DNA from 3 places in the Arthrobacter sp. B055-34 genome. Region 3 is predicted to be linked to each of the others. Evidence: riboswitches for the same ligand, from Rfam matches in the RefSeq annotation. Region 3 holds a riboswitch; each other region holds the start of a gene.

Region 1 (4,524 bases), on a different contig from region 3:
GGGCGGGCCGGCCTCGATGTGGGCGGACCGGGCGGTGGCCGGGGACCGGGTCACGATCATCGGGCCCAACGCCGGCGCCGTCAACTGCACCACGGCGAAGAACTACGGCGGCATCGAGTGGCGTCCCGGCCTGGCATCGCACGTGCTTCTGGCCGGTGATGAAACCGCTGTCCCGGCGATCGCCGCCATCCTGGCCGCGCTGCCGGCGGACATGACCGGCAATGCCATCCTCGAAGTGCCCGACGCCGCGGACTTCCAGGAGCTGGTGACCGCGGCCAACATGGAAATCAGCTGGCTTGCGCGCGGTGACCGCCCACATGGCGAGCTGCTCGATGCTGCGGTGCGGAACGCCGTCGTTGTTCCCGGCGCCGGCCTGCGGCAAGGCGAGGGCGACGAGCCCGAGGACGTGGACATTGACAACGTCATTCTGTGGGAAACCACGGTGGAATCCACCCGGCCGTTCTACGCCTGGATCGCCGGCGAGGCCGCGGTCATCCGGGAACTGCGCCGTTACCTGGTGCGGGACGTCGGTATTGACCGCAAGCAGGTGGCCTTCATGGGTTACTGGCGGCAGGGCAAGGCCGAAGCCTGAGGACCACACGGGTTGGGCCTGCGCTGCCCGGGGTGGGCGAGAATTGAAGCATGACCATCGCCAAATCCGTCCTGCTCTTCGCCCTGGCCGCCCTCGCAGAGATCGGCGGCGCTTGGCTGATCTGGCAGGCGGTGCGTGAAGACCGGGCCTGGTGGTTTGCCGGGCTGGGAGTCATGGCCTTGGGCGCCTATGGCTTCATTGCCGCTTTCCAGCCTGATGCCAACTTCGGCCGGGTCCTGGCCGGCTACGGCGGGATCTTTATTGCCGGCTCGCTGGCCTGGGGCATGGTGATGGACGGTTTCCGGCCGGACCGCTGGGACTATATCGGAGCGGCGATTGCCCTGGCCGGCGTGGCCGTGCTCATGTATGCCCCGCGCGACAGCGCCTGACCCAGGCCGGACTCGGTCTGCTCAGAACAGCTCCACCACACCCCGCCCGGCAAGGCCCAGCGGCACCGGCAAACCTATTGTGCCGTCGCCCGTGCCCGGCAGAAGCAGCAGCATCCCGGCCGCGTTGAGGACAATCAGGTCCGGGGTTCCGTCCGCATTGAAGTCGCCGGGCGTGGCAACGGACATCACCCTGGCCCGGACTCTTCCCGTCGGCACGAGGTCCTCGACCTGCCCGCTGCCGGTCCCGGCCAGCAGCCAGAATCTGCCGGCAGCGTCCAGAGCCATGATGTCGGCCGTTCCATCGCCGTCGAAGTCGCCGGGGGAGAATACGCGGGCCGGCGTGCGGCTGCCGTGCAGGATCAGCGTCCGCGGCCGCAGGCCGGACGCGCCTCCCCGATGCAGCCACAGCGCCCCGCTGTCGTCGCCGATAATGACGTCGGGTCTGGAATCGCCGTCGAAATCGCCGGGCAGAAAGAAATCGCGCACGCCGGTCCGGCCCGAGCCGAGTACCCGGGGCTGCTTGGTCCCGCCGTAGCCGTCGCCGGGGTGCAGCAACAGTACGCCGTTCCGGTGCAGGGTGAGCATGTCATGGCGGCCGTCGCCGTCGAAATCGCCTGCCGAGTCCATTGCCCTGGCCTTGGGCCACTTTTCGGCGCTGGTACTTGCCGTTCCCAACCGGCCTGTCGGGGATGACGGAACGTACCATAGGGATCCGTCCCGCGTGCGGGCAAAGAATTCGCTCCGGTTCTCCGGAGAGAAGGTGCGTGAGTAGATCCGGACCGGCCGGGCCTGCGCCGGCGTCGTTTCATAGTCGTCTGCCGAAGCCTCGACATTGCCGGTGAGGGTCACGCCGCGCCAGTCCGGCGTCAGGGACAAGACCCGGTGGTAGCCGTCGGGGTGCCCGTCCAATGTGTCCCGCCAGCTGTAGTCGTAGGTGAGGACGGAGCCCGGTGCGGAGAATTCGAAGCCTTCCAAAGACAGCTCCCCGCCCACCACGGGCTCGCCCGCAATCACCGGCGGCGAGACAATTTCGATGTCCCGCGGCACCAGCCCGACGGCGGGAACGGCGGCGGCGGTGGGGGTACTGGCAGAGTGCGAGGGCAGCCTGCCGGCTTCCAAAACCGGCTGCGGCACAAACAGGCACAGCACGCAGACAATTCCGGCCAGCCGATGCTGGCCGCCGCGGGCCTGTGCATGCGCCATGTCTGTTCCCCGAAGGAAGCTGTCCGGATCCGCCCCGCCCGGACCTAGCAGAAGTACCCTCCAGCGTACGCCGCGGACTCTTCGGCGGGAACGGGCAGTTAACCTGCTGAAGTCTTTTCCGCGCACCCGCGGTCGGGATTTTGGTGTGAGACCGTTTATCGCTTCCCAAGCCTTTGTCACAATTGCCCTGCGTTGCGAAAATTTAAGCGATTGACGCAGTTTGCTTGCGTGGTGCCACCTCGGGGCGCTAGTGTGTGATCCTGCTCACCTGGAGGTGGGCAGTGCTTATGATCTGCGGCGGGAGAGTCCTGCCGGTACGTTCAGCAGGCGCCGTAGGAGCAAACCCTCCCCGGGAATCTCTCAGGCCCACGTACCGCCGCGGTTAGGCAACTCTGGAAAGCAGTCAGGCAGCAGTCTGGCTCACCGACGGTGCAAGCGGCGCCTGCGATAGCAGGGGACGCGGAATCTCTCAGGTCCACGACAGAGCGGGGAGGAACCCGAATCAAAGTGCTGCCGTTGTGGCACTTGAACGATGGAGTTCCTCATGACCATTCCACCTGCCTCCACCGCGATGGGTGAAGCCCCCCACCTTGAGCGCCAGCTCTCCAACCGCCGTATCGAGCTGGTCGCCGTCCGCGGGGCGATCGGCACGGGCCTGTTGATGACCTCCAGCAAGACGATCTCCGCGGCCGGTCCTTCCGTGATCTCCGGGTATACCCGAAGTCCGGCGCGAGGCCGAAGTCCAAGATAACTCCATTGCAGCGGAAACCACAGAATCCTGCTCGGGCAGGTTTCCGCAGCACCGCAGCCGCCCGTACCGCCGGACTCCGCCCGGACATCCCTGGGCATTACCGATTTCGTTCGTAGCGCTGATCAGCGCGTTCAAGCATAGGAGCACAACCCATGACCGACGTTCTTTGGTTTTCCGAACTTGGCCTGTCCGACCTTGAGAAGGTCGGAGGCAAAAACGCCTCCCTTGGGGAGATGATCCGCGGCCTGGCCACGGCCGGGGTCAGGGTTCCTGACGGTTTCGCCACGACGGCGGACGCCTACCGGCGTTTCCTGCGCGAGTCCGGCCTTGACGATCGGATCGCCGCGGTCCTCCACGACTTGGACAGCGACAACGTGACCGCACTGGGGCAGGCCGGCACCCAGATCCGGGACCTGATCCGCCAGACTCCGTTCCCGGCCGGTTTCGAGGAGCAGATCCGGGCCGCATACGGGCAGCTGGTTGAAAGCCACGGTGGGGATGGGGAGGTGTCCTGGGCAGTGCGCTCCAGCGCCACGGCCGAGGACCTGCCGGATGCTTCCTTCGCCGGCCAGCAGGAGACTTTCCTGAACATCCGTGGCGTGGAGAACGTCCTCCACGCGATCAAGGACGTTTTTGCCTCGCTCTACAATGACCGGGCCATTGCCTACCGGGTCCATCACGGTTTCACCCACTCGGAGGTTGCCCTCTCAGCCGGTATCCAGCGCATGGTCCGCTCCGACATCGGCACCTCCGGCGTGATGTTCACGATGGATACCGAGTCCGGCTTCGACGACGCCGTGTTCATCACCTCCTCCTACGGCCTGGGCGAAGCAGTGGTCCAGGGAGCGGTGAATCCTGACGAGTTCTATGTGTACAAACCTGCGCTGGCCGCGGGCCGTCCGGCGGTCCTCAAGCGCGGACTCGGCGAAAAAGCCGTCCAGATGACCTACACCGATTCCCGGGAGGTCGGCCGGACGGTCGATTTCGGACCCGTGCCCCGAGAGCAGCGCGGCAGGTTCAGCCTCAGTGACGCCGAAGTCGAGCAGCTCGCCCGGCACGCGGTGGCGATCGAAGCCCATTATGGCCGCCCCATGGACATTGAGTGGGGCAAGGACGGCGTGGACGGGGAACTGTACATCCTGCAGGCCCGCCCCGAGACCGTCCAGTCCCGCCAGGCCAGCGGTACCATTTCCCGCTACAAGCTCAACGAGCACTCCAAGGTCCTGGCCGAAGGCCGGGCCATCGGCCAGCGGATCGGCGCCGGCCAGGTGCGCGTGCTGACCTCCATCGACCAGATGGCCTCGTTCCAGCCCGGCGACGTCCTGGTGGCGAACATGACGGACCCGGACTGGGAACCGATCATGAAGAAGGCTGCGGCGATCGTGACCGACCGCGGGGGTCGCACCTGCCACGCGGCGATCATTGCCCGGGAACTGGGCATCCCGGCTGTGGTCGGCACCGGAAACGCATCCCGGATCCTGACCGACGGAGCACAGGTGACCGTCTCCTGCGCCGAAGGCGAGGCCGGACTGGTCTACGAGGGACTGCTCGATTACACGCTGCACGAAACCACGGTGGACACGATGCCG
Region 2 (4,524 bases), on a different contig from region 3:
CGAGAATTCCGGAGAGCCTTAATCGACTTCAGGTGGGGACGGCGGCAGCCATCGCGACAGCTATGGTGAAGAAGCTGGCACATCCGCCGGCCACAGCCTGCCTGCAAACGGAAATCAGAGTGCCTAGAACAAACCAACCCCAGATCACGGATCAGCCTGTAGCGAAGGACACCGCGTCCGTTCCTGGACTTCTCCGCCGCCGCCTGATCGTCCTCGCCGGCATCCTGATCATGGCTCTGAGCCTACGTCTCGCGGTCTCGGGTGTTTCACCCGTGCTGGCGGAGATCTCCAACGATCTGCCGTTTGGTCCTGCATCCATCGGCGTTCTCGGCATGCTCCCGACCGCTGCCTTCGCCGTGGCAGGATTCACGACGCCGGCACTGATCAGAGCACTGGGCATACCCGCGGTCCTGCTCGGTTCGCTGGTGCTGGCCGCGTCAGGCCAGATCGGACGGGCGCTGGCCTCCGACGTGGCGCTGTTCCTGGGCTTCTCCGCCGTGACCATGGTGGGTTACGGGCTGGGCAACATCGTCATGCCACCGCTGGTCAAGCGGTACTTCCCGGACCGTATCGGCCTGGTGACTTCCCTGTACGTGACCCTGCTGGCGGTGAGTACCGCTTTCAGCCCGCTGATGGCGGTGCCGCTAGCCAACACGTCCGGCTGGCGCTGGTCGATCGGCATCTGGGCCGGTGTGAGTATGGCGGCGTTGGTGCCATGGATAGCCACCTTACTGGGGGAGCGGGCAACGCGGCGAGCCGAAGCCGTTCAAAACCCGTCGGCCGCAAAGCCCCACGCGAAGGTCCGTGTCTGGTCCTCTCCTGTCGCGTGGGGGCTGGCCATGGTGTTTGCCGGGACGTCCACCAACACCTTCTCGATGTTCACCTGGCTGCCTCCGCTGCTGCTCGACGCGGGAATGGACGCGGCCCAGGGCGGCACCATGCTTTCCTATTACGCCATCCTTGGCCTGCCGACCAGCCTGCTGGTTCCCTACTTGGCGGCCAGAATGCGCAATCCCTTCCCACTAGCAGCCCTGTTCGTGCTCTGCTACGCCGGCGGATATGCGGGCCTGCTGTTGTCACCCTCATCGGGCACGATCCTCTGGATCACGTTGGCTGGCCTGGGACAGGGAACATTCGCCATGGCCTTGCTGCTGGTCAACCTGCGGACCCGGACTACCGCCGGTTCGGGTGCGCTTTCCGGTTTCGCGCAAGGCATCGGCTATTCGGTTGCCTGCCTTGGGCCGCTGACTTTCGGGCTGCTGAAAGACATCACTGGTACATGGGCAACATCGTTCGACCTGCTCGCCGTATCGCTCGTCGTCCTCGTCGTCGGTGCTTTCATTGTCAGCAAACCGCGCTATCTGGAGGACCATCCGGGGGCGTAAGGCATAGGCTGGGTTCGTTGCCGCCAATCCCGGATCTACGAGGAGCGAAGATGAAATTCAACGATCTGCTGGCAGACGCTTTCGGCCGGATCCAGGAACGGGTCCACGAAGTGCTTGATGGACTGGACCCGAACCAACTGGCCGAACGGCCCGGAGGAAACGGCAACTCTATCGCGTGGCTGATCTGGCATTTGACCCGGGTCCAAGACGATCACATTGCCGATGTCGCGGGTGTGGAGCAGCGCTGGACCTCAGGCGGTTGGTCAGAACTGTTCGATCTTCCGCTGGACACACATGAAACCGGCTACGGCCACACCTCGGACCAAGTCAGCGCCGTCACGGTGGAATCTGGAAGCCTGCTGGCAGAGTATTTCGACGCCGTGCATCGCCAAAGCCTCGAGTTCATCGGCTCGCTGACCGAAGACGAACTGGACCGGATTGTGGATACACGCTGGGACCCGCACGTTACCCTCGGAGTCCGACTTGTCAGCGTCATCGATGACTGTTTGGAACACGCCGGGCAGGCCGCCTACGTTAAAGGACTGGTCCAGCACGGCGAAGCGCGCGGCTAATGCCGGCCGCCTTGTTTGTGTTCGCCCTCACCGGCTACCATTCAAGAAGATAGAACGCACTTCAAAAGTGTCATAACTGCATATTTGCCTTCGAATTGCGGCGGGAGAGTCCTGCTGGATGAATGTCAGCGGGCGCCGTAGGAGCAATACCTCCCCAGGAATCTCTCAGGCCCCTGTACCGCCGCAGACAGGCAACTCTGGAAAGTAGTCGACCATGACGGCGCGGCTCACCGACGGTGCAAGCGGAACTTGGAAAGGTTTCCGCGGAATCTCTCAGGTCCAATACAGAGCGGGGAGGAACCCGATCCATCTGGTACAACCGTGCCGGCCAATAACTGGAGTTCCTTCATGACGGTTCAACCCACCATTGCTACATTTGCCGAGCGCCACATCGGCCCGCGCAACAGCGACGCCGAGACCATGCTCAAGCAGCTCGGCTACACCAGCCTCGAAGACCTGGTCGACACGGCCGTTCCGGCGGACATCCGCCAGAGCGCGCCGCTTGAGTTGCCGGCTGCCCGCAGCGAAGCCGAGGTCCTCGCAGATCTGCGCGCCCTCGCCGCCAAGAACATCACTGCTGTGCAGATGATCGGGCAGGGCTACTACGACACCATCACGCCGCCGGTGATCCGCCGCAATGTGGTGGAATCCCCGGCCTGGTACACGGCCTACACGCCCTACCAGCCGGAAATCTCCCAGGGCCGGCTCGAGGCGCTGCTGAACTTCCAGACCATGGTTTCCGACCTGACCGGTTTGGAAATCGCCAACGCCTCCCTGCTGGACGAAGCTACCGCCGTGGCTGAAGCCGTGCTGCTGATGCGCCGTGCCAACAAGAAGCATGCCGACGGCAAGACCGTACTGGACGCAGACCTGCTGCCGCAGACCATCGCCATCGTCAAGGGCCGCGCCGAAGCGCTGGACTTCGAGATCGAGGTGGCCGACCTCTCCGTTGGTCTTCCCGAGGGCGAGATCTCCGGCATTGTGCTGCAGCAGCCGGGCGTGTCCGGCCATGTGGCCGACCACAGCAAGGTGATCGCGGATGCGAAGGAACGCGGAGCCATGGTCACCGTGGCCGCGGATCTGCTGGCTCTGACCCTGATCACGCCTCCCGGCGAGCAGGGCGCGGATATCGCCGTCGGAAATACCCAGCGTTTCGGTGTTCCGCTGTTCTTCGGCGGACCGCACGCCGCCTACATGGCTGTGCACAAGGGCGTAGAGCGCCAGCTGCCCGGCCGCCTCGTCGGAGTGTCCAAGGACAACGCCGGCATGCCTGCCTACCGCCTAGCACTGCAGACGCGCGAACAGCACATCCGCCGCGAGAAGGCCACGTCCAACATCTGCACCGCGCAGGCACTGCTGGCCATCGTCGCCGGCATGTATGGGGTTTACCACGGACCGGAAGGCCTGAAGGCCATTGCGCAGCACGCCAACAACCAGGCGCGTGCCCTCGCCTCCGTCCTCAAGGGCGCCGGACTGGAACTGACCAGCGAGCACTTCTTCGACACGCTGACGGTCAAGGTCCCGGGCAAGGCTGCCGACGTCATCAAGGCCGCCGAGGCCAAGGGCATTAACCTGCGCGTCATCGATGCCGATCACGTGGGCATCTCCACCGGCGAATCGACGACGGCGGAGCACCTGTCTGCTGTGGCCGAGGCATTCGGCGTGGACGGTGCAGCCGAGGACATCGCGGCGGGCCTGTCGGCTACGCCAGAAGGCTTCGGCCTGGAGCAGGGCATGCAGCGCACCTCTTCCTACATGCAGCACCCCGTCTTCCACAGCCACCGCTCCGAAACCCAGATGCTGCGCTACCTGCGCCGGCTCTCGGACCGCGACCTGGCCCTGGACCGGACCATGATCCCGCTGGGCTCCTGCACCATGAAGCTCAACGCCACGGCCGAGATGGAATCCATGACCTGGCCGGAGTTCGCCTCCATCCATCCCTTCGCTCCGGCGCACCAGACGAAGGGCTGGCGCGAACTGATCGAGGATCTGGAAGCGCGACTGTCGACCATCACCGGTTACGCGGGCGTCTCCATCCAGCCGAACGCCGGATCCCAGGGTGAGTACGCCGGCCTGCTGGCCATCCGTCGCTACCACCTGTCCCGCGGCGATGAGCAGCGCAACGTCTGCCTGATTCCTGCATCGGCCCACGGCACCAACGCCGCCTCGGCCGTGCTCGCAGGCATGAAGGTTGTCGTTGTGGCTACCGCCCAGGACGGCACCATCGACCACGCCGATCTGGACGCCAAGATCGAGCAGCACAAGGACAGCCTGTCCGCCATCATGATCACCTACCCGTCCACGCACGGGGTGTACGACGCCGATGTCCGCCAGGTCTGCGACGCTGTCCATGCGGCTGGCGGCCAGGTCTACATCGACGGCGCCAACCTCAACGCCCTCGTCGGACTGGCACAGCCGGGCAAGTTCGGTGGCGACGTGTCACACCTGAACCTGCACAAGACCTTCTGCATCCCGCACGGCGGCGGCGGCCCCGGCGTCGGTCCGGTCGCAGTAGCCGAGCACCTGGTGCCGTTCCTGCCCGGCAATGCCGCGCTGGCCGCGCACGA
Region 3 (4,524 bases):
TGGTCTGCGATGACGCCTGCCTTGAACGTTTCGTAGCGGGCTGCATGGAGCGGGTTGCGGCGCAGGATCGCCCACGCGGCGCCCAGAACTGCGAACCAGATGGGCGTAATCAGCAGGGCCAGCAACGTATCCGGTTGTGTGGTCAGCGCCCACAGCACGAAGCCGAAGAATCCGAAGACCACCCACACCATCACCGGGCCACCGGGCATCTTGAATTTGGAAGCCTGGTGCAGGCCGGGCCGGCGCTTGCGGAAGGCCAGGTAGCTGGCCAGGATGATGGACCAGACGAACATGAAGCATACGGCGGAAACCGTCGTCACCATGCCAAAGGCCTTGCCGACGTCGTCGCCTGCATAGAGCAGGGCCACGGACGCGAACAGCAGCACGCAGGTCAGGAACAGCGCGTTGCGCGGCACCTTCTGCAACGACAGCTTGCTGAAGATTGACGGAGCATCGCCGTCCTGCGCCAGGCCGAAGACCATGCGCGAAGTTGAGTAGATGCCGGAGTTGGCACTCGACATGGCGGAGGTCAGGACCACCAGGTTGATCACGGTCGCTGCCATGCCCAGCCCGGCCAGCGAGAACATACCGATGAAGGGGCTGTGTCCGGCCTCGAACTGGGTCCAGGGAGTGACTGCCATGAGGATGATGAGTGCGCCTACGTAGAAGAGCAGGATGCGGACCGGAATCGAGTTGATAGCCTTGGGCAGGTTCTTCTCGGGATCCTTGGTTTCGGCAGCGGTGGTGCCCACCAGTTCAATGCCCACGAAGGCGAACACGGCGATCTGGAAGCCGGCCACGAAGCCCATGAACTCGTTGGGGAAGAAGCCGCCGTGGATCCACAGGTTTTCGACAGTGGCCGGGCCGGCCTCGGACTTGAAGCCCGAAAGGATCATGAACAGACCGGTAAGGATCAGGGCCACGATGGCGACGATCTTGATCAGCGCGAACCAGAACTCCGTCTCGCCGAAGGCCTTGACGGTAACCAGGTTCAGCACCAGCAGGATGCCGATGGTGACCACGCCCGGAATCCACAGCGGAATGCCCGGAACCAGTTCGTTGGCGTAGCCTGCGATGGCGATGACGTCGGCAATGCCGGTCACGACCCAGCAGAACCAGTAGGTCCAGCCGGTAAAGAATCCGGCCCAGGGGCCCAGCAGGTCACCCGCAAAATCGCTGAAGGACTTGTAATGCAGATTGGACAGCAGCAGCTCGCCCATCGCCCGCATCACGAAGAACAGCATGAAGCCGATGATCATGTAGACGAAGATGACGGAGGGTCCGGCCGCGGAGATGGTTTTCCCCGAGCCCATGAAGAGCCCCGTGCCGATGGCACCGCCGATCGCGATCAGCTGGATGTGGCGGTTGCTCAGCTGTCTTTCCAGATGGGGTGCCCCGGATGACTGCACTGTTGCATCTTTCATTTACTACTCCTTCAGAGCGAGGATATTCGCATGGCTGGATGGCCCTGGGTGTGGGTTGCATGCAGGTTCAGGGTGCCGGTCGCTTCCCCATGTCGGCGACCGGCCCCTGGGCAGGGGCCCCGCGGTCCCTGCCCAGTCCCGGTTAGGCGCCGGCTGTTGCCAGCGGTGCCACGTTCGGGTAGAGCGGGTGCGCGGCGGCCAAAGCCTCCACGCGGTTGCGCAGTCCATCAAGGCTTGCGTCGTTCTCGGCGATCAGCGCTTCGGCAATAATGTCAGCTACCTCGGTGAAGGCCGCTTCGCCGAAGCCGCGGGTCGCCAGCGCGGGCGTTCCGATCCGCAGGCCGGAGGTGACCATCGGCGGGCGCGGGTCGAAGGGAACAGCGTTGCGGTTGACGGTGATGTCGATGGCCGCGAGGCGGTCCTCGGCTTCCTGGCCGTTCAGTTCGCAGTTGCGCAGGTCGACCAGCACCAGGTGCACGTCGGTGCCGCCGGAAACCACGGAAATCCCCTTGGCGGCGACATCGGGCTGCATCAGGCGTTCGGCCAGGATGCTTGCTCCGGCCAGCACGCGCTCCTGGCGCTCCTTGAACTCCGGCGATGCGGCGATCTTGAAGGCCACGGCCTTGCCGGCGATGACGTGCTCCAGCGGCCCGCCCTGCTGGCCCGGGAAGACTGCCGAGTTGATCTTCTTGGCGACGTCCGCGTCGTTGGTCAGGATGATGCCGCCGCGCGGGCCGGCCAGCGTCTTGTGCGTGGTGGAGGTGACAACGTGGGCGTGCGGCACCGGGCTGGGGTGCAGTCCGGCGGCCACCAGTCCGGCGAAGTGCGCCATATCCACCATGAGGTAGGCACCTACGCCGTCGGCGATCCGGCGGAATTCGGCGAAGTCCAGTTGGCGGGCGTAGGCGGACCAGCCGGCCACGATCAGCTGCGGCTTGTGCTCGTGGGCCAGCCGCTCCACTTCCACCATGTCGATCCGGTGGTCGTCTTCGCGGACCTGGTACGGAACCACGTTGTACAGCTTGCCGGAGAAGTTGATCCGCATGCCGTGGGTCAGGTGGCCGCCGTGGGCCAGGTTAAGACCCATGATGGTGTCGCCGGGCTTGATCAGCGCGTGCATGACCGATGCGTTGGCCTGGGCACCGGAGTGCGGCTGGACGTTGGCGTAGGCCGCCTCGAACAGGTCCTTCACTCGGTCGATGGCCAGCTGCTCGATGACGTCGACGTGCTCGCAGCCGCCGTAGTAACGCCGTCCCGGGTAGCCTTCGGCGTACTTGTTGGTCAGCACGGAGCCCTGCGCCTGCATGACTGCGGCGGCGGTGTGGTTCTCCGAGGCGATCATTTCCAGGCCGTCGCGCTGGCGGGTGAGTTCGTCGTCGATCTTGGCGGCGACCTCGGGGTCCAGCTCGGACAGCTGGCTGTTCAGGCTCGGGGACACGACCTGCTGGAAAGTGGACGGTGACTGAATCGTCATAAGGAACTCCATATTTCAGGCAGCGCACAACACGCCACGATGATTCGGGTTCCTCCCCGCTCTGTCTGGGACCTGAGAGTTTCCGCCGCCCGTGGGGGCCGCTTGCACCGTCGGTGAGCCGGTTTCCCGGCTGCTTTCCAGAGTTGCCTAGCCGCGGCGGTACGTGGGCCTGAGAGATTCCTGGGGAGGAGTTGCTCCTACGGCGCCTGACGAACGTACCGGCAGGACTCTCCCGCCGCAGATCAAAAGCGTCGGGCCACAGCCTCGTGACCCGCCTCACATACATTAGCGGCCCGGTGGGACGTAAGCAACATCATTTCTTAACGGCCTAGTCAGCGGCGGATCCGCTGCAGACAACGTGCGACGCCGGCACTCACCTGAGTGCCGGCGCCTCCTGGGCAAACCTTATTGCCCGGTGCCCGTCTGGTCGCCTTCGGTCACGCCGCCGTCCACCGGCGCCGGATCGACGGCGCCGCCATCAGGGGCGGTTTCCTGCTGGCCCGTGTCCTGCCGGCCGGCGCCCGGGTCGGTAACGACCTCCGGCTCCGCCACTTCGCCGGTTTCAGAGCCTGGCGCCGGAACGGGTTCAGGCACGGTCTCCACCGGCGCAGTACCGTCGGTCTCGCCGGTGGCAGGATCCTCGACTCCCGTCGATCCGTCCGTACCGCCGGAAGTGCCGTCGGTGGTCCCGGTCTGGCCAGCGCCGTCGTCGACCTGCCCGGGCTCAGCCTCGCCGGGCTCCGTGGTTTCGCCGCCATCCTCGGCCGGGGCCGCGGTGCCTGTCAGGACGCGGCCCAGGGTGGTCTGTTGCTCGGCGGTCGGCGCACTGCTGGTCGACGATGCCACCAGCGCCGAAATGGGCTTACTGGTTCCCAGTTCGACCATCGTGATCCCAGCCATGGCGATCAGGAAGGAGGCTGCGCTGACCACTCCAATCTTGGCCCAGGTCCGGGGCGTGAAGCGGCGTGCGGTGAGCTTCGCCTTGAAGTCGGCAACGGCGCTGGAGACACCGGCACGCTCGGTCCCGTCGTCGCTCGCCGGCAGGCCGCCGTTGCGCAGGCCGCGCAGCCGCGGCACGGGCAGGGTCTTCTTGGCCGCGACGGCGGCAGAACTCAGCGTCCTGGCGTAGATGGCTGCGGCTACCGTGGCGATGACCGAACCGAGGGCAGCGCCGATCAGGGTTCCCGCGACACCGAGGAAAGAACCCGCGAAGGCCGAGGTCACGGCAGCCAAGGCGGAGGCAATAGTTTGGGCACCGTTAAGGCCGAGGAGTTTCGGCCTATCTTCGGCGGAGGAGTCTTCAGCCATATTTCACACACACTTAAGGTAGGCAAAGTTACGGAAAGGTAACGCCGGCTGCCCCGAACCGGTTCCCCACCTACCGCGTTTCTATGTGAGATGCTGGTCACATTCGGCGCGCGTTGACCATTACCCCAGATCAGGGCGTGACAGGGTCCTCCGCGCCTGCGCCGCAGCTTCAGTCCGTAGCCGTGCCCGCGTCCTCGTCCGCGCCCGCTTCCGCCTCAGCCGCAACCTCTGCGGCCGGCTCCTCTTCTTCGGGCAGGGTCACCAGCAGCGCGGTTCCCTGGTAGGGCTCCAGCTGGATGTAGAAGCTGTGCAGGTCAT

The links. Region 3 has a riboswitch for glycine ahead of glyA (serine hydroxymethyltransferase). Riboswitches for the same ligand answer to the same signal wherever they lie in the genome.
Positions count from the first base shown of each region.
Region 1: it holds a riboswitch for glycine, as region 3 does, so the genes downstream of both, AC5RWO_RS14725 (D-serine/D-alanine/glycine transporter) here and glyA (serine hydroxymethyltransferase) in region 3, are expected to answer to the same signal.
Region 2: it holds a riboswitch for glycine, as region 3 does, so the genes downstream of both, gcvP (aminomethyl-transferring glycine dehydrogenase) here and glyA (serine hydroxymethyltransferase) in region 3, are expected to answer to the same signal.

Region 1 covers NZ_JBNHFQ010000007.1:163,609-168,132, reverse strand. Annotated here, with positions in the region: gene AC5RWO_RS14740 (siderophore-interacting protein) at 1-592, shown strand, start outside; gene AC5RWO_RS14735 (YnfA family protein) at 643-981, shown strand; gene AC5RWO_RS14730 (FG-GAP repeat domain-containing protein) at 1,003-2,184, opposite strand; glycine riboswitch at 2,473-2,570, shown strand; partial or broken gene AC5RWO_RS14725 (D-serine/D-alanine/glycine transporter) at 2,729-2,899, shown strand; gene ppsA (phosphoenolpyruvate synthase) at 3,088-4,524, shown strand, end outside.
Region 2 covers NZ_JBNHFQ010000007.1:199,772-204,295, reverse strand. Annotated here, with positions in the region: gene AC5RWO_RS14920 (protealysin inhibitor emfourin) at 1-22, shown strand, start outside; gene AC5RWO_RS14915 (MFS transporter) at 120-1,385, shown strand; gene AC5RWO_RS14910 (mycothiol transferase) at 1,436-1,957, shown strand; glycine riboswitch at 2,049-2,148, shown strand; glycine riboswitch at 2,149-2,255, shown strand; gene gcvP (aminomethyl-transferring glycine dehydrogenase) at 2,306-4,524, shown strand, end outside.
Region 3 covers NZ_JBNHFQ010000008.1:78,975-83,498, reverse strand. Annotated here, with positions in the region: gene AC5RWO_RS15720 (amino acid permease) at 1-1,424, opposite strand, end outside; gene glyA (serine hydroxymethyltransferase) at 1,567-2,898, opposite strand; glycine riboswitch at 3,046-3,143, opposite strand; gene AC5RWO_RS15710 (hypothetical protein) at 3,304-4,206, opposite strand; gene treS (maltose alpha-D-glucosyltransferase) at 4,376-4,524, opposite strand, start outside.